Regions from separate parts of the Pectobacterium colocasium genome, predicted to be linked through region 3. Evidence: predicted binding sites of a transcription regulator. Region 3 holds the regulator's gene; each other region holds the start of a gene.
What was found. Region 3 encodes LexA, which represses DNA repair genes until DNA is damaged. Its sites were predicted from a motif close to TNCTGTATGTACATACAGNA; they were not measured.

Region 1: a site for LexA is predicted at 4,684-4,703, ahead of sulA (SOS-induced cell division inhibitor SulA). Genes of this name have one in related genera too.
Region 2: a site for LexA is predicted at 2,490-2,509, ahead of rmuC (DNA recombination protein RmuC). Genes of this name have one in related genera too.

The regions. Positions count from the first base shown of each region.
Region 1 covers NZ_CP084032.1:2,998,169-3,005,616, forward strand. Annotated here, with positions in the region: gene helD (DNA helicase IV) at 1-1,063, opposite strand, end outside; gene LCF41_RS13455 (YccF domain-containing protein) at 1,262-1,708, shown strand; gene yccS (YccS family putative transporter) at 1,729-3,864, shown strand; gene LCF41_RS13465 (TfoX/Sxy family DNA transformation protein) at 3,881-4,501, opposite strand; gene sulA (SOS-induced cell division inhibitor SulA) at 4,725-5,231, shown strand; gene ompA (porin OmpA) at 5,594-6,694, shown strand; gene matP (macrodomain Ter protein MatP) at 6,845-7,303, opposite strand.
Region 2 covers NZ_CP084032.1:4,626,509-4,633,956, reverse strand. Annotated here, with positions in the region: gene argC (N-acetyl-gamma-glutamyl-phosphate reductase) at 1-86, shown strand, start outside; gene argB (acetylglutamate kinase) at 124-897, shown strand; gene argH (argininosuccinate lyase) at 960-2,333, shown strand; gene rmuC (DNA recombination protein RmuC) at 2,554-4,116, shown strand; gene ubiE (bifunctional demethylmenaquinone methyltransferase/2-methoxy-6-polyprenyl-1,4-benzoquinol methylase UbiE) at 4,252-5,007, shown strand; gene ubiJ (ubiquinone biosynthesis protein UbiJ) at 5,060-5,683, shown strand; gene ubiB (ubiquinone biosynthesis regulatory protein kinase UbiB) at 5,680-7,320, shown strand; gene tatA (Sec-independent protein translocase subunit TatA) at 7,403-7,448, shown strand, end outside.
Region 3 covers NZ_CP084032.1:635,732-643,179, forward strand. Annotated here, with positions in the region: gene groL (chaperonin GroEL) at 1-290, shown strand, start outside; gene ubiC (chorismate lyase) at 680-1,213, shown strand; gene ubiA (4-hydroxybenzoate octaprenyltransferase) at 1,226-2,089, shown strand; gene plsB (glycerol-3-phosphate 1-O-acyltransferase PlsB) at 2,220-4,688, opposite strand; gene LCF41_RS02915 (diacylglycerol kinase) at 4,816-5,181, shown strand; gene lexA (transcriptional repressor LexA) at 5,292-5,900, shown strand; gene LCF41_RS02925 (CsbD family protein) at 6,415-6,624, shown strand; gene zur (zinc uptake transcriptional repressor Zur) at 6,689-7,198, opposite strand; gene LCF41_RS02935 (pirin family protein) at 7,346-7,448, opposite strand, start outside.

The sequences.
Region 1 (7,448 bases), 2.4 Mb from region 3:
GCCCGGCCAGTCGCCCCGCGAGTTTCGGGTCATGCCAGAAATCACCTTCTGGCACATCCCACTCCAGCTCTTCTGTTAACCAACGCCGCCACCCGTTAGCCTGCGTTTTCTTCTCGGCACACTGCTGCTGCCAGTGAGAAATCAGCAGTTCCCGACGCTGTTTCGCATCGCTTTCCAACTGGCTTATCATCGGTGCCTTACGGCTAGCCTGCTGAATGATGTGCAATGCCAACGCATGGAACGTCTTGGCCTGAATGTCGTCCGTGTGGAGCCGTTCCTGAATGCGCTCGTTCATCTCTTCTGCCGCTTTACGACCAAACGCCAGTAGCAAAATTTGATCGGGTGTAGCCTCCTGCCGATGCATTAACCACGCCGCTCGAGCCACCAGCACGGAGGTTTTCCCGCTACCGGCCCCTGCCAGCACCAGTACGCCTTCTTCGCCATTTATCACAGCCTTACTCTGCGACACGTTTAATGGCGAACTCTCCACCGTTTCAAAGAAAGACTGCTCTGCCGCCAACGTGCGATCCATCCATGCCTGATTCGCCGCAGTGCGCATCTCATCGCCCAGCTCAAGCCAGCGCAGGCAGTCACGGTAGTAATCACGGCAGTTATCAAAGGTTTCCAGACGAGAAACAGGCAGGGGAAGCGCAGCCAGAGAATCGCGAATAGCATTCTGCAATGTTGACAGCGCCTGACGGCTAAACCATTTATCCTGCTGCATCAGCGCTTGAATACTGTCCGTTTGACGCTGCAAAACCTCGGCGCTGACCAGACTCATCTCCTCGCTCCAGTCAAGCCAAGACTTGAGAAGATGGCGGTAAAAAGCCTGCGTTTCCTGCCATTCTGTTCCGTGCAAGCGCACCACTTTTCCGGCTGGCAATTCAAATTCCAGCTCTCCCCACACCAGCCCTCTTTTACAGTGAATGCCCAGCAGTTGGTTAAAGGGGAGCAGGTATTGATGTTTATCGCCACTCACTTCGACACCGGCATTCAGTAACCGCACCCGATTGTAAGGATGCTGGGCCAGATGTTTACCTAACGAGGTGGATTTCAGTTCCATGATGTTCGCGCCATGACTATGTGAGAGGTTATTCGTCCATTTTTCGTCGTTTATCTGTTCCCTAGTTTACCCGTTATCAGACTTCACGCTCTAGCCTTAAAAACAGGTTAGAATATCCTAATGCTTAATGTGATAATTCTTTTACCATCAGTGAGTTTGGTTACTTTACCGGGTTACCTTATACGTACAGGAGAGATTATGCGTACTGTGTTGAATATCCTTAACTTCGTATTAGGTGGTTTCTTCACCACACTAGCCTGGCTTCTGGCGACGGTCGTCAGCGTGCTGCTGATTTTTACCTTACCGCTAACACGCTCATGTTGGGAAATCACCAAGCTGTCGCTCTTGCCTTATGGCAATGAGGCCATCCATGTTGATGAACTGCGACCGGATGAAAAGAGCACGATTCTCAACGCCGGCGGCTCTCTGCTGAATATCTTCTGGTTTATTTTCTTTGGCTGGTGGCTTTGCCTGTCGCACATCATTACAGGTATCGCGCAGTGTATTACGATCATTGGCATTCCCGTTGGCATAGCCAATTTTAAGATCGCTGCCATCGCGCTATGGCCAGTAGGACGTCGCGTGGTTTCCGTCGAGCTTGCACAGGCTGCGCGGGAAAATAATGCTCGCCGCCACTTTCGTTAACGGCATCTAAGGATATTACGTTGCTCACCTTTGCCCCAGGAATTCGCCGCTATGTGTACAATAGCAGTTGGCTGTACACCATTCGTATCCTAATTGCACTCAGTGGTGCGGCGGCAGTTCCCTGGTGGCTAGGTCAGCCAACATCGACCATTCCCGTCACGCTTGGCGTCGTCGCGGCCGCCCTCACCGACCTTGACGATCGCCTCACCGGGCGCCTACGTAATCTGTTCATTACACTGGCCTGTTTTTTTGTCGCTTCCATCTCTATCGAACTGCTTTTTCCCTATCCCTGGCTGTTCGGGATTGGTCTGGCAGTATCGACCTGCGGCTTTATTCTGCTCGGCGCATTAGGGCAGCGCTATGCGACAATCGCATTCGGCGCACTGCTGATCGCGATTTACACCATGCTGGGCATCTCTCTTTATGACAACTGGTATCAGCAACCCATCATGCTGCTGATCGGCGCCTCGTGGTACAATCTGCTTACGCTGTTCGGCCATCTCATCTTCCCTATCCGCCCGTTGCAGGATAACCTCGCGCAGTGTTATCAGCAGTTGGCGCGCTATCTGGATGCAAAAGCCAACCTGTTCGATCCCGATATTGAAGAAGAAACCGACAAACCCTTGATTGACGTCGCGATGGCAAACAGCCAGTTGGTTGCGATACTCAACCAGACCAAGTCTTCGTTGTTAACCCGTCTGCGTGGCGATCGCGGACAACGCGGGACGCGCCAAACGCTGCACTACTATTTTGTCGCTCAGGATATTCACGAACGGGCCAGTTCGTCGCATGTTTACTATCCGCAACTGCGTGAAAAACTGCGCTATAGCGACGTCTTATTCCGCTTTCAACGCCTGCTGAGCATGCAAGCCAAAGCCTGTCAGAAACTGTCGCAATCCATTCTGTTGCAGCAAAAATATCAGCATGATAGCCGCCTTGAGCGGGCTTTCGTGCACCTTGAATCCGCTATTGCACGCATCACGGCCAACAACATGGCGGACGCGACCCAAATCAAGGCGCTCACTTATTTATTAAATAACCTGCGCGCGATTGATGCCCAGTTAGCGACGATCGAATCCGAACAGGCCATTGAGCAAGAAAATAACCCGGAAAACACGCTGGCAGATGACAAAATCACGGGATGGAGCGACATCCGCTTACGCATTAGCCGCCACCTAACCCCCCAGTCGGCACTGTTCCGTCATGCTATCCGTATGTCCGTATTACTCTGTAGCGGCTATGCACTGATTCAGGTCACGGGGATGCAGCACGGTTACTGGATTCTGCTGACCAGCCTGTTTGTTTGTCAGCCAAACTATAACGCTACCCGGCGGAGGCTGACGTTGAGGATTATCGGCACCTTGACCGGCATTTTACTCGGCTTGCCTGTCTTGTATTTCGTCCCTTCACTGGAAGGACAACTCACGTTAATCGTCATTAGCGGCGTACTGTTTTTCGCCTTTCGCAACGTACAGTACGCACACGCGACCATGTTTATTACGCTGCTTGTCCTGCTCTGTTTCAATCTGTTGGGCGAAGGCTTCGAAGTCGCAGTGCCACGTATTATCGATACTTTATTAGGGTGTGCCATTGCATGGGCTGCGGTGAGCTTTATCTGGCCGGATTGGCGTTTTCGTGGTCTGCCAACCGTTATCAATCAGACATTAGACGCCAACTGCCGTTATCTTGATGCGATAATGGTGCAATATCATCAGGGGAAAGATAATAGCCTGCCTTATCGTATCGCCCGCCGGGATGCGCATAACTGCGATGCCGAGCTGGCATCCGTTGTATCGAATATGTCTTCAGAACCTCACGCAACCCGGAACAAATTGGATAGTGCATTTCGCTTCATGTGTCTGAATCATACGTTGTTAAGCTATATTTCAACGCTCGGCGCACACCGCGGGAAAATTACTTCATCGGAAACGCTGCTGTTACTGGATGACGCCGTTTGCCATGTTGATGACGCACTACACGGTAGCGAAGAGGAAAGTGTGCGAATCAATCAGGGATTGAAAACTATTACCGCCAGCATTCAATCCCTTTCACCCGAATCAGACAGTAAAGAATCATTAATTATTCAGCAAATCAGCCTGCTGCTCGATCTCCTGCCTGAACTTGTACAGCTAAAAAATGACATGATTGCACAGTAAGAATAAAGCGAATTTCTTAGTGCTTGGATCCTTTGGAGACCGCATTGTTTTTATACCATTCCAACAGTTCGTTGCGGATATCGCGGGAAAGAGCTGCCTGATGCGTGCCACAAATGGCGCCAGCAAGCGCCAATAGCACGTTAACACTCAGATTAGTGCGAACCTTCCGTAACTCGAGATAGCTGTTTTTCGCACCATAATGCTGTAGTTCATCGACATTTCTTATCCCTGCTTTCCACAACAGGCGTTCAATATCGTGGTTAAGATTAGGGAGATCTTTTAGCCGTCCGTTGGTGCTTCTGACGGCTTTGTCATACTGCGCGCCGACCAACGCCAAACGGGCAAAATACAGTAACTGCACAGATTCTTGCCACAATACCTCATCAACAAGAAAATAATTCAACGGAACTGGCATGCCGCGTTTGGTATAAATCAGATTGGGCATATCACGCTGCTGAAAATATTTTTCATCCTTCTTACTCGCGCGAAGATAAAGCTCCCCTTCTGACACCAACCCGAAAATCGTTTTATTTGCTGCGATGCTGTAGCCACCAAATTGAGAACGTGAGGTGATTTCCCCCAAAGATGAAAAAGAATGCTGAGATTGCAAAATCCTTTTTCTGCATAATTGCTTCATTGCCATAATCCTTAGTATTAAAATGATTTCTTCCTGAACAATTAAAAATATCTGTAGCAGGAACAAATAATTAAACACAGCCCCGATGCGGCTTCAAACAGTAAATGTGTTTACTGTCTCTTGCATAAGGAATATGCGAAGCGCTTTCAAAAAATCAGGTTGATTTTCACGCACACAGTGAGTACTGTATGCCCATACAGTAACACTATGGGTAGAACTCATTATGCGTACGCAATCAATCAGCTCTCACAACATTCAGTCGTCATCGTTTTCTGCAAGTCAGCATGCTGCGGAAACTTCGATCAGCGCCGGCGGAATTATCAGCGAAATCGTGTACAACGCCGATCAGCCCATAGTCACACACCTGCTATTACCGCTCTTACAGCAGCTAGGTACGCAATCGCGTTGGCTGCTGTGGCTTTCTCCTCAACAAAAATTGAGCCGCCCTTGGGTACAGCAATCTGGCTTACCGCTGGATAAAATGGTGCAACTTCACCACCTCAATCCACTATTTACAGTGGATGCGATGGAAAGAGCCTTGCTGACAGGAAATTACAGCGGGGTATTATGCTGGTTACCACACGAATTAACGGAAGAAGAGAAGGTTCGGCTACGCCACGCCGCACAGGCAGGAAATACGTACGGCTTTATTATGCGGCCGGAAAGTACTGGCGGTGACGCCTATAGACTATTTCCCAGCCTTAAAATTCATTCGACATTGTATCATTAAGTAAATTAAGAATTTTCTCAGTCCTGGCTGGTTATGTGTTATACAGATCGCCGCAGAGCGGTATTCTGCGGGCTTCTTGAGTATATTTGATACAGCTAAAAGGCGTAAGATCTGTCAAAAGCATCTACTATTTGTTAGCAAGTATGTATGAATCGTGCGGTTTTCTTATGACGCAAATCACATCATACTTGTAACTTTCTCATCACGTTGTAGACTTTAACTCGCTGGAGTTGCTCTTTTATAACGTCAGTTGACTGACAGTAAGTCATAAATAAGGGCAAAGTCTCCAACCAAAGGATTTTAACCAAAGGTTTATTAGCCCCTCAGGTTAATTACCGATTTGGATGATAATGAGGCGTAAAATGAAAAAAACAGCTATCGCAGTTGCAGTGGCACTGGCTGGCTTCGCGACCGTCGCGCAAGCAGCTCCTAAAGACAATACCTGGTACACCGGTGGTAAACTGGGTGTGTCTCAATTCCACGATACTGGTTTCTACGGAAATGGTTACACTGGTGTCAACAACAACCCAATCAAAAGCAAGTTAGGCGCGGGCGCATTTGTTGGTTATCAAGCCAACCCGTACCTGGGCTTTGAACTGGGCTACGACTGGCTGGGCCGCATGAAGTATGCAGGTTCTACTGCTAGTGCAGCAGACAGTGCGAGCTTCAAAGCACAGGGCATCCAACTGGCTGCTAAACTGAGCTACCCAGTTCTGCCAGATCTGGATGTTTATACCCGTCTGGGCGGCATGGTATGGCGCGCAGACAGCCATGCAGCTACCTCTGTAAACACCGGTACAAGAGCTGACATCAATAACGACGACACTGGCGTTTCTCCGCTGGCTGCGATCGGTGTTGAATACGCTATCGACAAAAACTGGGCTACTCGTGTTGACTACCAGTGGGTAAGCAACATTGGTGATGCTGGTACCGTTGGTGCCCGTCCAGACAACATGCTGATGAGCGTTGGCCTGTCTTACCGTTTCGGTCAAGATGACCGTGTAGCACCAGTTGTTGCTCCGGCTCCAACTCCAGCTCCGGCTCCAGTTGTTGAAACCAAGCGTTTCACGCTGAAATCTGACGTCCTGTTCAACTTCAACAAAGCAACGCTGAAAGCAGAAGGCCAGCAATCACTGGATCAACTGTACACTCAGTTGAGCTCTCTGGATCCGAAAGACGGTTCCGTTGTTGTTCTGGGCTTCACTGACCGTTTAGGTTCAGAGCAATACAACCAAGCCCTGTCTGAAAAACGCGCACAGAGCGTTGTTGATTACCTGGTATCTAAAGGTATCCCTGCGAACAAAATCTCTGCTCGTGGCCTGGGCAAATCTCAACCTGTTACCGGTTCTACCTGTGACAACGTGAAACCTCGTGCTGCGCTGATCGACTGCCTGGCACCAGATCGTCGCGTAGAGATCGAAGTTAAAGGCATCAAAGACGTTGTAACTCAGCCTCAGGCTTAAGTTATTAACGAAAAAAAACCTCGCTCCGGCGAGGTTTTTTTATGACCGACATTCTTGCCCATCACTCTACGGGCCGTTGCTGCGCAACGTTGAAAAATGCTCTCTGCTTTTTTACACCTGTTTATCGACAAGCTAAATGCCAAGCGCCGATCACATCTCGTCGTTATTCAGAATAGCTTTGAGATCCTGCTTGAGCAACGACATCTGGCTGGCGTATTTCTCTTTATGCTCAGCATCTTCAATTAGCTGCACTATCGTTTCTGACAAGGTCACTCCGCGTCGTTGAGCCAAAGCCGCGAGACGCTGCCAGACCAAATATTCCAGATCGATCGATTTCTTGCGCGTATGTTGGTGCTCTGCATTGAAATGACGTTTACGCCGTGCGCGGATCGTCTGCTTCATCCGATTTTCTAAGGTTGGATTCATACATTGTGCAATCCACTCCAGCACTTTCACCGGCTGGTTTTCCATTTTAAGCAATGCCTGTACCGCTTCGTCCGCAGCACTTTGCTCCAGAAAGCGCGTGATCTCTTCTCCCTCCCGGTGTTTTTTCACCAGGTACTTCCATTTCCACCCGCACTCAAGATTTTCTAGTTGTTGATATTTCATATTAAATTCTTCAGTGACCGCGTAACGTTACTTTCAGCATAACAGTTTTCTCCGATTTTAACCGCTTTCTGGCGATTTTTTGACAGCTTTTAAGACAATCAGCCAAGCACGGCTCGGGCTTCAATATGCTAAAGATGACGGGGAG
Region 2 (7,448 bases), 920 kb from region 3:
ACAACCTGCTGAAAGGCGCATCGGCGCAGGCTGTGCAATGCATGAACATTCGTTTTGGTTTCCCTGAAACCCAATCGTTAATTTAACAATTACTGGTCCCGACATTTCGAGGCGCGAAGCATAATGAATCCGTTAATTATCAAATTAGGTGGCGTTTTACTGGATAGCGAAGAAGCGCTGGAACGTCTGTTCACTGCGCTGGTGGCTTACCGTCAGGAACATCAGCGTCCGCTGGTGATTGTGCACGGCGGCGGCTGTCTGGTGGATGACCTGATGAAGAAACTGTCGCTGCCCGTCGTGAAGAAAAACGGCCTGCGCGTCACGCCTGCCGATCAGATCGACATCATCACCGGTGCGCTGGCGGGTTCCGCCAACAAGACGCTGCTGTCATGGGCGAAGAAGCATGACATCAATGCGGTCGGCTTGTGTCTGGGCGATGGTGGCAGCACGACGGTCACGCAGTTAGATGAGTCTTTGGGCTTTGTGGGTAAAGCAGAGGCAGGATCGCCTGCGCTGCTGAACACGCTGCTGTCTGCGGGCTATCTGCCTGTTGTTAGCTCCATCGGTATTACGGCACAGGGCGACCTGATGAACGTCAACGCTGACCAAGCGGCGACGGCACTGGCGCAAACGCTGGGTGCGGATTTAATCCTGCTGTCTGACGTGAGCGGCATTCTGGACGGTAAAGGCCAGCGTATCGCCGAAATGACGGCAGAGAAAGCCGAGCAGCTGATTGCTCAGGGCATCATCACCGACGGCATGATTGTTAAGGTCAACGCCGCGCTGGATGCCGCTCGTGCGCTGGGTCGTCCAGTTGATATCGCTAGCTGGCGTCATGCTGAGCAGCTACCTGCGCTGTTCAACGGCGTAGCGATTGGCACGCGTATTCTGGCGTAAGTCGTTTCTGGGTATGGCATGATGCGATACCAACATGAATGATATTTTTGGGAGTAAGGGTTATGGCTTTGTGGGGCGGTCGGTTTAGTCAGGCAGCAGATCAGCGTTTTAAACAATTTAATGACTCACTGCGGTTTGATTACCGTCTGGCGGAACAGGACATCGTTGGCTCGATCGGCTGGTCGAAAGCACTGGTGACGGTCAATGTGCTCAGCGAGCAGGAGCAGCAGCAACTGGAACAGGCGCTGAATGCGCTGCTGGTTGAGGTACAGGCTGATCCTGAGATGATCCTGCAAAGCGATGCAGAGGACATTCATAGCTGGGTTGAACTGCGTCTGATTGAGAAAGTCGGCGATTTAGGTAAAAAGCTGCATACCGGTCGTAGCCGTAACGATCAGGTCGCGACGGATCTGAAGCTGTGGTGCAAGGCGCAGATTGCAGAACTGCTGCTGTCGGTACGCCAGCTGCGTCAGGCGCTGGTTACGACGGCGGAAGCCAATCAGGATGCGGTGATGCCGGGTTACACCCACCTACAGCGTGCACAGCCAGTGACGTTTGCGCACTGGTGTCTGGCCTACCATGAAATGCTGGCGCGTGATGAAAGCCGTCTGGAAGATACGCTGAAGCGTCTGGATGTCAGCCCACTGGGCTGCGGTGCACTGGCAGGAACGGCTTATCCAATCGACCGTGAGCAACTGGCGGGCTGGCTGGGATTTGCCTCGGCCACGCGTAACAGTCTGGATACGGTTTCCGATCGCGATCATGTACTGGAACTGCTGTCTGATGCTTCGATCGGCATGATCCACCTGTCGCGTTTTGCCGAAGATCTGATCTTCTTCAACAGCGGTGAAGCGGCGTTCGTTGAGCTGTCTGACCGTGTGACATCCGGTTCTTCCCTGATGCCACAGAAGAAAAACCCGGATGCGCTGGAGCTGATTCGTGGTAAATGCGGTCGTGTACAGGGTGCGTTGACCGGCATGATGATGACGCTTAAAGGCCTGCCGCTGGCGTATAACAAAGACATGCAGGAAGACAAAGAAGGGCTGTTTGACGCGCTGGATACCTGGCACGACTGCCTGATGATGGCGGGTCTGGTGCTGGAAGGCATTCAGGTTAAGCGTCCGCGCTGTAAAGAAGCGGCCGAGCAAGGCTACGCGAACTCGACAGAGCTGGCGGATTATCTGGTTGCGAAAGGCGTTCCGTTCCGTGAAGCGCACCATATCGTGGGCGAAGCGGTAGTTGAAGCCATTCGTCAGGGCAAAGCATTGGAAGCGTTGCCGCTGGCCGATCTGCAAAAATTCAGCGCCGTGATTGGCGAGGATGTGTACCCGATTCTGGCGTTGCAATCCTGTCTGGATAAGCGTGCGGCACAAGGTGGCGTGTCACCACAGCAGGTTGCTAAAGCGATTGGCGATGCGAAGCAGCGCCTAGCCTAAGTTGCCCTCTTCTGTTTCAGTTCCCCCAACGTGGTGTTTCGCGTTGGGGGGATTTCTGCGTTACCGATCTGATTTTTCTGCAAATTATCATCTATCCATTCTCATATGGAATGCGGTTCGCATTTTTCTGCTCAGCGTCTTCCTCACCAGAATTGTTTCTGGACATCCATACAGTATCATTTTACCTTGACCGACAGCGTGAAAGGCCTGCGGAGGCAAAGTGGATATCAGCATATTTTATGGTCTGGGCGGCAGCGCGGTCGGGCTACTGGTCGGGTGGTTAATTGCCAGCCTGATTCATCAGCAGAAGTTGTCGCGGCATGACACCGAACAGCAGTTGCTGGCGCAGACATTGCAGCAGGCTCAGCAGTCGCTCAGCGAACAGCAGCAGGCAAAGCAGCAGGACGAACAGCGGCTGCGGCAAAACGAGCTGGAACTGCGCACGGTTCACGCTCAACTCTCTGCCAGCCATGAAAAGCTGCAACAGCTTACTGAACTCCGTGAAGAATGCGTGCAGTTAAATCAGGAACTGCGAACGCTGCGTGAAATCAACAGCGCGCAGGAAGCGGAGCTGCGGGAAGTCACGATTCGGCTGGAAGAAACCCGTATGGCGGCGGAAGAGAAGCAGCGGCTGCTGGCAAACAGCGAACAGCGGTTGACGACGCAGTTTGAGAATCTGGCGAACCGGATTTTTGAACATAGCGGCCGTAAGGTGGATGAACAAAATAAACAGAGTCTGGATAAGCTGCTGATGCCGCTGCGTGAGCAGCTTGATGGGTTCCGCCGTCAGGTGCAGGACAGCTTTGGTGCGGAAGCGCGTGAGCGTCACACGTTGGCGCATGAAATCCGCAATCTGCAACAACTGAACGCGCAGATGGCACATGAAGCCATCAACCTGACGAAAGCCCTGAAGGGCGACAATAAGACGCAGGGTAACTGGGGCGAGGTGGTGTTAAGCCGCGTGCTCGAAGCCTCTGGCCTACGGGAAGGCTACGAGTATCAAACTCAGGTCAGCGTGCAGACGGGGGCAAATAGTCGCCTGCAGCCGGATGTCATCGTGCGTTTACCGCAGGGCAAAGATGTTGTGATCGATGCCAAGATGTCGCTGGTGGCCTACGAGCGCTATTTCAATAGTGACGATGACGCAGAGCGGAGTGTGGCGCTGAACGAGCATTTGCTCTCGGTTCGCAGCCATATTCGGCAACTGAGCAGCAAAGATTACCAGCAGCTTCCGGGGCTGCGTTCGCTAGACTACGTGCTGATGTTTATTCCGGTCGAGCCCGCTTTTCTGGTTGCTATCGATCGCCAGCCCGAATTGATCAACGAGGCGCTAAAGCACAATATTATGCTGGTCAGCCCGACCACGCTGCTGGTGGCGTTACGTACCATCAATAACCTATGGCGCTATGAACAGCAGAGCCGCAATGCACAGCACATCGCTGAAAAAGCGTCACGGCTATACGATAAACTGCGGTTGTTCGTCGATGACATGGAAGCGATGGGACAAAGTCTGGATAAAGCGCAGGGCACTTATCGCCAGGCAATGAATAAACTTTCCTCTGGGCGTGGTAACCTTATTGGCCAGGCTGAGGGATTCCGTGCGCTGGGGGTAGAAATTAAACGCACGATCAGCCCGTCATTGGCCGAAAAAGCAACGGCCCATGAGCACGCTGAACGCGATGAATTACCGGGTTCTGTCGCGCCCGACGCTGTCCCTCCTGCCGTAAAAACGGAAGGTGAAGAAGGGGAAACGCTCTTTTCCTCCCGTACTCACCCGTACTAAATGGGTATGGATTTCGCGGGCTTGGCACTCGGCTATGCGAAAGAAATTAGTGCAGTGGGGTTTTTATCCGGGTCTGGTACACTCTCACCATAAATGGGTAGACCCGAAATTTGACTGAAATAGTAGGCGGATAAGATGGCAAGTGAGCAGGAGAATACGGCCGACTTTGGTTTTCGGACTGTCGCCAGGGATGAAAAAGAAGTCATGGTGGCTGAAGTTTTTCATTCTGTAGCAGCAAAATATGACTTGATGAATGACCTGATGTCCTTTGGTATCCACCGTATCTGGAAGCGTTTCACCATTGAATGCAGTGGCGTAAGACGTAACCAGCGTGTTCTGGATCTAGCCGGAGGAACAGGGGATTTAACCGCCAAATTCTCCCGTATGGTTGGTGAAGGCGGTGAAGTCATTCTGGCGGACATCAACGCATCTATGCTGAAAGTAGGCCGTGAGAAACTGCGTAACAAAGGCATTATCGACAACATCAGCTATGTGCAGGCCAATGCAGAAGCGCTGCCGTTCCCTGATGACTTCTTCGACTGTATTACTATCTCCTTTGGCTTGCGCAACGTGACGGACAAAAACAAAGCGCTGCGCTCAATGTACCGTGTCCTGAAGCCGGGTGGTCGGTTATTGGTTTTGGAATTCTCCAAGCCGATAATTAAACAACTGAGCACCGTTTATGATGCCTATTCCTTTCATATCCTGCCGAGGATTGGCGAAGCCGTGGCGAGTGATGCCGGGAGCTACCGCTATCTGGCGGAATCCATCCGCATGCATCCCGATCAGGAAACACTGAAAGGGATGATGAGCGACGCCGGTTTTGACAGTGTTAACTATTTCAACCTCACCGGTGGAATCGTTGCACTACATCGTGGGTTTAAATTCTGAATCGCAGGTTCAAATTCTGAATCGTGGGTTTACATTCTGATTGGAAACGCCAATGCTGATAACGTCTTTTCTGACTGCTACGCTGGAAACCGCGCTGAATCAGCTGCTTTTTCACGATACGGTTTCTTGTGATAGAAGCATGAAGTCTGCCCGCCAGCGCTTACAGGGAAAAACACTACAGATCGAACTGGCTGAGCTGGATGTGCCGTTGGTGCTGGTATTTAACGAACAGCGGCTGGACGTTGTCAGCCAGTGGGGCGAATTGGCGGATTGCCGCCTGAAAACACGCGTTCCGGTTCTGATGAAATTACGCGATCGCCAACAGCTATCGTCGCTGATGCGCAGTGGCGAACTGGTGATTGAAGGTGATATTCAGGTCGTTCAACAGTTCATCGTACTGGTTGATCTGGCAGAGTTCGATCCCGCGGAATGGCTGTCTCCCTACCTGGGCGATATTGTTGCCCAGGGTCTTAGCCAGACGGCACAGAAAACGCTGAGCTTCCTGAGACGGTCATTACATCAGCAGCAACATTTCCTGTCTGAGACGTTAACGGAAGAGTGGCGACTGGCTCCGGGAAAACTGGAAAATGCCTGGTTCCATGAGGAAATTGTTGCGCTGGATAAATCCGCCGATACGTTGTCTGAACGGCTGGCGAAGCTGGAGGCTTTACGATGACGCCCAGTGAATTACGCCGCCTTTACAGCATTGTGCGTGTGCTGCTGAGCTATGGTCTGGACGAACTCATTCCTAAAATGCGTCTGACGTTTCCGCTACGTGCGGGTCGTCGTCTGCTGTTCTGGTTGCCCAATCGTCACCGCGACATGCCTTTAGGGGAGCGCCTGCGTTTGGCGCTTCAGGAGCTGGGGCCGGTGTGGATTAAGTTCGGACAAATGATGTCTACACGCCGCGATCTGTTTCCACCAGCCATCGCCGATCAACTGGCGATGTTGCAGGATCAGGTTGAGCCGTTTGATGGCAAGCTGGCGCGTGAGCAAATTGAGCTGTCGATGGGGGGAATCCCTCTGGAAGAGTGGTTTGATGATTTTGATATTAAACCGCTGGCCTCTGCCTCGATTGCACAGGTGCATACCGCCTGCCTGAAAAGCACGGGAAAAGAGATCGTTATCAAGGTTATCCGCCCGGATATTTTGCCGGTCATCAAAGCGGATATGCGTCTCATGAAACGGCTAGCGGGCTGGTTGCCTCGCCTGTTACCGGATGGTCGCCGCCTGCGGCCACGTGAAGTGGTGCTGGAATACGAAAAAACGTTGCTTGATGAGCTGAATTTGCTGCGAGAAGCTGCCAATGCCATCCAACTGCGACGGAATTTTGAGAACAGCCCGATGCTGTATGTGCCGGAAATCTATTCGGATTATTGCAGCGAAGGCATGTTGGTGATGGAACGAATCTACGGTATTCCCGTTTCTGATGTCGATGCGCTGAAGGCAAATGGAACGGATATGAAGCTGCTGGCCGAACGCGGTGTTCAGGTTTTCTTCACGCAGGTATTCCGCGACAGTTTCTTCCATGCAGATATGCATCCCGGCAATATCTTTATCAGCCATGAGCACCCGGAAGACCCGCAATACATTGGTATTGATTGCGGTATCGTCGGTTCGTTGAATAAAGAAGACAAGCGCTATCTGGCCGAGAATTTCATCGCCTTCTTCAACCGTGATTATCGTAAAGTCGCCGAACTGCATGTGGATTCTGGCTGGGTGCCAGCGGATACTAATGTTGCCGATTTTGAATTTGCGATTCGTACAGTCTGTGAGCCGATCTTCGAGAAGCCGTTGGCGGAAATTTCGTTCGGCCATGTATTATTGAATTTGTTTAATACGGCGCGTCGCTTCAACATGGAAGTACAGCCCCAACTGGTGTTGCTGCAAAAAACGCTGCTGTATATTGAAGGCGTTGGTCGACAGCTTTATCCGCAGCTCGATCTGTGGAAAACCGCTAAGCCGTTTCTGGAAACCTGGCTGAAGCAGCAGGTCGGTTTGCCTGCGGTTTTCCGTGCGCTCAAAGAGAAAGCGCCGTTCTGGGCTGAGAAACTGCCGGAAGTGCCTGAATTGTTTTATGACGGGCTGCGTCAGCATAAGATGTTAAAGCACAGCGTTGATCAACTGGCCTATGAGTTGAAAACGCAGCAGGCCCGTCAAGGGCAATCACGATATCTTTTGGGTATTGGCGCAACGCTACTAATCAGTGGTACGTTGTTACTGATCAGCCGTGTTGAAGCCGATATGGTTCCCGCAGGGCTGATGGCCGCAGGAATTGTTGCCTGGATTATCGGCTGGCGTCGAACTCGTTGAAGCAGATCATGATGCACGCCAGAATTACCCGATATAATAACGGGAATTCTGTCGTTCCCCTTTTTGAAAAGAGGTAAATGTTATGGGTGGTATTAGTATCTGGAACCTGTTGATTATCGCAGTCATCG
Region 3 (7,448 bases):
AGATCGTTTCCAACGCTGGTGAAGAGCCATCTGTGGTTGCTAACACCGTTAAAGCGGGCGAAGGTAACTACGGTTACAACGCGGCAACGGAAGAATACGGCAACATGATCGACTTCGGTATCCTGGATCCGACCAAAGTCACCCGTTCTGCGCTGCAATACGCAGCTTCCGTTGCGGGTCTGATGATCACCACTGAATGTATGGTAACCGACCTGCCGAAAAGCGATGCGCCTGACTTAGGTGCTGCTGGCGGTATGGGCGGCATGGGTGGTATGGGCGGCATGATGTAATGTGACGCCATTGTCACCGGACGTGATTTTCCGGTGACAGGGAGTCAGGTTACAGAAACACGTCTTTCTGTCCTTTAAAGAGCACTATCCGGTCGCGATACTGGGTGGTGCTTTTTTTATGGGCCTCATTTCTGTTTAATCAATTCAATGAATTACTGAGGTGAGCGCTTTTGCGTTTGCCGATTTCCTGCCGGATTACCTGATAAATGAGTAAAGGTGCATCACGCTGGTTGCCGCATATCCTGCGACATTGCCGAAATGTTGCCACATCGGGGATGAATTGGTTTATCGCGTGTTATCGGGGGAAGCATTCTGCGCTACAATAGGAGCGCTTACTTTATTTACGAATGCTGTTATTTGGCAAAGTAACCCTGTTTGGAGTAGGGACAATGTCTGACGATGCGTCTACGCTTTTGCGCACCATTTCCTGGTTTGCTGAACCTCCTTCGGTATTACCTGAGCATATTGGTGACTGGCTGATGGAAGCCCGTTCCATGACGCAGCGGCTGGAAAAATATTGTGCCCAACTGCGGGTTACCCTTTGTCGTGAGGGATTTATTACGCCACAAGAGCTGGGCGAAGAGCGCGAACAGCTACCATATAGTGAGCGCTACTGGCTGCGTGAAGTGGTGTTGTACGGTGACGATCGCCCCTGGCTTTTTGGCCGTACCGTCGTTCCGCAACAGACGCTTGACGGAACGGATTCAGCCCTGACGAAGATAGGCAACCAGCCGTTAGGCCGTTATCTGTTTGAACAAAAATCGCTGACGCGTGACTACATTCATACCGGATGCTGCGAAGGCTTATGGGCGCGGCGTTCCCGCTTGTGCCTTTCGGATCATCCGTTACTGTTGACTGAGCTTTTCTTACCGGAATCACCGGTTTATTACGTACCGGGTGATGAAGGTTGGCAGGTAATTTGAGGAGATAAATCCTTGGAAAGAAGTGTTACAGCAGGGAAATGGCTGGCTTATTGCCGCTTGATGCGGATTGATAAACCAGTAGGTTCTCTGTTATTGCTGTGGCCAACGCTATGGGCGCTGTGGCTGGCGGGAGGAGGAGTACCCGCACCGTGGACGCTCTTTGTGTTTGTCGCTGGCGTTTTCTTAATGCGTGCGGCGGGCTGCGTCATCAATGATTATGCCGATCGTCATTTTGACGGTCATGTAAAACGCACGGCTTCTCGCCCATTGCCTAGCGGTGAAGTGAGCGAGCAGTCTGCTAAAGTGTTGTTTGTCGTGCTGGTCTTACTGGCGTTTGGTCTGGTGTTGACGCTGAATAAGATGACGATCTGGCTGTCCGTTGCAGGGCTGGGGCTGGCATGGGTCTATCCGTTTATGAAACGGGTCAGCCATCTTCCTCAGTTTGTGCTGGGTGCCGCGTTTGGCTGGTCGATCCCGATGGCGTATGCCGCGGTGAGTGAAAGCCTGCCTGCAACCTGCTGGATGATGTTTCTGGCGTATATTTGCTGGACGGTCGCCTACGATACCCAATATGCGATGGTGGATCGCGACGACGATCTGAAGATCGGGGTGAAATCCACTGCGATCTTGTTTGGCCGTTTTGACAATCTCATCATCGGGTTATTGCAGTTTAGCATGCTGGCGCTGCTGCTGATTTTAGGAAAGATCAGCGGATTGGGAACCCCTTACTATATTTCGCTGCTGGCGGCGGGTGGGATGTTTGTCTATCAGCAAATACTCACAGCCGGTCGTGAGCGCGATGCTTGTTTTAAGGCGTTCCACAATAATAAATACGTGGGAATGGCGATATTTATTGGTGTGCTGTTTGGCCTGTAAGCTGAACATCAGAGACAAAAAAGCAGCGATTTCTCGCTGCTTTTTTTATGGCACAACATCTACTGTGTTGGTAACGCTAAACACATCTGCGGCTTGATGGCGGCAGACCGTCCGCCATTTTCCAGCCTGACTACGCCTGCGTTGTCTTTTCTACTTCCTGACTATCGGCTTCCATTTCAGTAGATGAGCTGGCGCTTTCAATGGTCAAACGCACTTCCGGGGTGATCAGATCGCCGAGAATGTTGTAGATCGCGACGATATCGCCTTGTGCCGCTTCCGCGCTGTCGGTGATATACCCTTCTGTCCGTAAGGTCGCGACCAGCGTTGAGAACACCGCTTTATCAAAGAATTCCGGCGCGTTGATACCGTGCAGAACGGACAGGCGTTGCGCCATATTCCGGCTTTCTTTCTCCAGCGTGCCGCGGTTGATTTCTGGGTTCGCACACAGCAACGACAGCGTAATCGCATAGCGTTGCAGCGTTTCACGTACGCCTGCTGACAGCAATTGCAGCGTACGGATACGCGGCGGATTGATAGCCAGTTCACCGTCACGGCTGCATAGCAATTGCTGTTGAATCAGCTCGTTAGCCAACGTTTCCAGCACGCCCGGTAACTGTTCTTTGGAATAGTGTAGGAACAGTTCAGATTGCAGCAGCGGATAAATCAGCGCGATCTGTCGTACGACTTCGGCAAGCGTAATCCGGCGATGATGGATGACGATGCTGGCGATCAGCGACGGTAAGACCAACAGATGCTGGATGTTATTGCGATAGTACGTCATCAGAACGGCCTGCTCGCGCGGCAGAATGATGATATCGCCAATACTATCCTTCTCGACTTCGAACTTGTTCATGCTCAACGCATGTTCCAACAGTTCATCTGCTGTCTTTTTCGGAACCGTAATATCTTTGTGGTAAGGAACCTGGCGCAGCAGTTGCAGATAGCAATCCAACTGTTCTTGCATTTGTTCGCGCGTCAGCGAGCGCTGGCGCGATGCTAGCAAGGCCGTCGAACACAGGTTCATCGCGTTTGCCGCCGCAGAATTATTGATGCGCACCATGATATCCATAGAGATATCCTGCACTGTCGGCGTTAGCCAGCTTGGGCGCTGTGCTTCGATAGGGTCAATCGCATCACGCCATTGCGGAACATGCTGATTCAGATAGGTGGTCAATGGGAGCGGTTCGCCGAAGTTCACATACCCTTGGCCGAGATTACGCAGTTTGCGCAAACCGCGCACCATCTGCATAAAGCCTTCTTTTTCCTTCACCGCGCCGCGCAGTTCTTTCGCATAGGTGCCGACTTCCATCACATGCTCGTAACCGACATAAATCGGCACCAGCGTGATAGGGCGCGTACCGCCTCTGAGCATGGCCTGAATGGTCATGGCCAGCGTACCGGTTTTAGGCTCTAACAGACGACCTGTGCGCGAACGTCCACCTTCCATGAAGTATTCCACCGAATAGCCACGGGCAAACAGTTCACCCAGATACTCACGGAAAATCGTGGAATACAGCTTGTTGCCTTTGAAGGTACGGCGAATGAAGAAAGCGCCAAGACGGCGGAAGATTGGGCCTGCTGGCCAGAAATTAAGATTGATGCCCGCGGCGATGTGTGGCGGCACTAAGCCCTGATGGTACAGGACGTAGGACAACAGCAGATAGTCCATGTGGCTGCGGTGGCAAGGCACATAGACAATACCGTGACCATCCTGCGCCAACTGACGAACGCGTTCGGCGTTATGGACGTTTATCCCCTGATAAAGGCGGTTCCACGTCCAGCTTAAAACGCGATCCGACAGACGTACGGCCTCGTAGGAGAAGTCGGCGGCAATTTCTTCCATTAGCGCAATCGCGTTCTGCTGCGCTTTCTCAGTAGAAATCTTCTTACTGCGCGCCTCATCGTCCACGGCTTTCTTGATCGCTTTGGAATCCAGCAGCTTATTAAACAGCTCCTGACGTACCGGCAAGCGTGGGCCAACTGCCGCCAAACGTTGGCGAGAGAAGTGCATACGCGCGACACGCGCCAGTTTGTGGGCTATGGTTTTGTCTGTGCCATGCTCGGTCGCCATATAGCGCAGTGACACTGGGCTGGAGAAGCGGACAAAACTGTCACGGCCTAGCCACAGAACGGCGAAGAATTTCTCAATACCGTTGAGCAATCGCAGGTGCGGTGTGGCCTGAGAATGGCCTTCCCGACCCGGAGAACGCCCAAACATCACGGAAACCGGCACCATCTGAACGTCTAAATCTGGATTGGCGCGATGCAGGTCCAGATAGTCGTGGAACAGTTTGACGGATTTCTGCTTGGGTACGTAATAGCGGAAGACACGCGGCCCGTCATTAATAAAGACGTGGCTTGGGAGTTCGACGCCGTTGAATTCGAACGACTGCGAGGGATCGGGTAACCCCAATGCCAGGCACTTCGCACGTAGCGTCAAGAGATCTGCCTGAGAGTTATAAGGCAGAACATAGAGTATAGGACGTGAGGGATCTAACCCCAGCTCGACCACAGGATCTGCGGGAATAACTTTGCTTTTAACCAGCAGTTTCAGTGGGAGATTCAATAGTTTATAGTAAATTTTACGCCAACCTGACATAACAACTTGGAGCCTCTTGTTAGCAATGCGCCGCAAGGATACCAGAAACTGCGCCGGAGATCTGTGGTGATGAGACAACATGAGCGCGTTAAAATGCGAACTATTTTGCATAAATAGCGGAGGATAAATGAATAAAGCAACGGGGATGATCCGGATTATTAAGGCGACCGGTTATTCCCTTAAGGGGCTAAAGCAGGCATGGCAGCATGAGGCGGCGTTTCGTCAGGAAACCGTACTGACTATTGTCGGCGTGATTATCGCGTGTTTGCTGCCAGTTACGCTGGTTGAAAAACTGCTGCTGATCGGGTCTGTCGTATTGATTATGCTCTTTGAGTTGGCTAATAGCGCCATTGAAGCGGTTGTCGATCGTATTGGCCCTGAGCATCACGAATTATCCGGAAGGGCGAAAGATATCGGCTCGGCAGCTGTTTTTGTTGCCATCGTGTTAGCCGCTGTCGTATGGGTCAGCATTCTCTGGCAACATTTTGCCTGACGGTACGCATAAATGAATAAAAGTCAGAGGCTTTGCCGATATCTCCATTCCCAATTGTGGCTTACCTGTATATACTCACAGCAAGACTGTATAAACAACCAGGGGGCGGAATGAAAGTATTAACAGCAAGGCAGCAGCAGGTTTATGACCTGATCCGCGATCATATTGCGCAGACCGGAATGCCACCAACGCGCGCGGAGATTGCTCAACAGCTGGGGTTTCGCTCTCCCAATGCGGCTGAAGAACATCTGAAAGCGCTGGCGCGTAAAGGCGTTATTGAGATTGTATCCGGCGCTTCTCGCGGTATTCGTCTGCTGATGGAAGAAGAAGCGGGCATTCCTCTGGTTGGTCGCGTGGCTGCCGGTGAGCCTCTGCTGGCACAGGAACATATCGAATGTCACTATCAGGTTGATCCTGCCATGTTCAAACCCAGCGCTGATTTTTTGCTGCGGGTGAGCGGTATGTCAATGAAAGATATTGGTATTATGGATGGCGATTTATTGGCCGTGCATAAAACAGAAGATGTACGTAACGGTCAGATCGTTGTCGCGCGTATTGACGATGAAGTGACGGTGAAGCGCCTGAAAAAGCAGGGCAATATGGTGCATCTTCTCGCGGAGAACGAAGAGTTTGCCCCGATTGTTGTCGACCTGCGTCAGCAAAGCTTTTCGATAGAAGGCTTAGCAGTTGGCGTGATTCGTAACAGCGACTGGAGCTAACGGTTCATAGAGATGCACTGTTCACCTGTCTGAATCAGTGCATCATCCTCTTTCTCTTTCTCTTTGTGTTAATCGCGTCATGTGCTAGTCACTTTATGTGTGGGGTGTCCCGCGTGTTAAGCTGCTAGCTGTATATATTTCGTTACATTTATCGTGTGTTCTCTACGATTCCTCTTACCACCTGTTTTCCCACTGCTTTTGCGGTGATGTTCTCTTTCCTAACGTCTTTTTTAGCTACAGATTCCTATTTTTCAATTTTAATCGAAATATTCGACTATAATTTTTATCAAGATAAGCATTTTTATCTTGATTGGTTGTTTGGTGATTGATCATCAGCGATCACATTTAGGTTGGCCCGGCAATCAAGGGAGACAGTGGCGAAGCACACCGTGATGGTTCACACCATGATGACGCTGCTTACTGAATAGACCGATTTATCTGATTATCTGAAACTGACGCATAAGTCGGTAGTCACGATTTTTATGCGCAATTCACCTAAGGTACGGAGATTCTTATGAATAAAGACCAAGCCAGCGGTAACTGGAAACAGTTTAAAGGTAAAGCGAAAGAGCAATGGGGCAAATTAACGGATGACGATCTGACGGTCATCGAAGGTAAACGTGACCAACTGGTAGGGAGAATCCAGGAGCGTTACGGGTACGCAAAAGAAGCGGCAGAGAAAGAAGTGAAGCACTGGGAAGAACACCACAAATATCACTGGTAGTGAACGTGATGCTTCTGCGCAGAAAGAGACGATAGCCCTTGGGGCTATCGTTTTTTAATCGAGGTTACCGCTTTTTAATTGGAACCGTGTGGTCGTGGTCGCAATGATCCGGCTGTTTGCACGATGCCACTTCCTGACAGCCGCCACATAGCCCGTGAGCTTCCACAACGCTGTGACGTAGCGTAAATCCTGACTGCTGTGCCAGGCTACGTAGTGTTTCTTCCACACCTTCGGTTTGACGTTCCGTGACCTGCCCGCAGCGATCGCAGATGAACAGGGCTGATGTATGGCTGTGGTCTTCAATATGGTGGCACAGCACGTAGCTGTTGTTTGACTCAACTCGATGAATGAAGCCTTGTTCCAGCAGAAAATCCAGTGCGCGATAGACGGTCGGCGGTTTGGCCTGAGGTTCGGACACTCGCAGCAGATCCAGCAGGTCATAAGCGCTGATAGCGCCGGACTGCTGCGCCATTAGACGTAAAACCTCTAACCGCTGCGGCGTGAGACGCACAGCGCGCTGCTGACAAATCTGTTCAGCCTGGGCAAGAAGTTTGTCCTGTTTGGTTGAATCCATTGTCATATCACCCTGACGCATTGAGGAACAAGACGGATATCTTACCACGGCTGAAGAAAAACGCCGAACTGGCGGCGTTTTCCTGCGAAAACAACTTCCTGTAAAAACAACGAACAGAAGTCCCTGTAAAAACAGCGGACAGAAGCGCTACACGACCAGGTCGATGAGCAGCGCCCGTAAAGGTGTTTCTGCCTGTAGCGTCAACGCCGTTTCTTCTTTGACAAAGGCGCCGTCGCCGCAATGTAGGGCT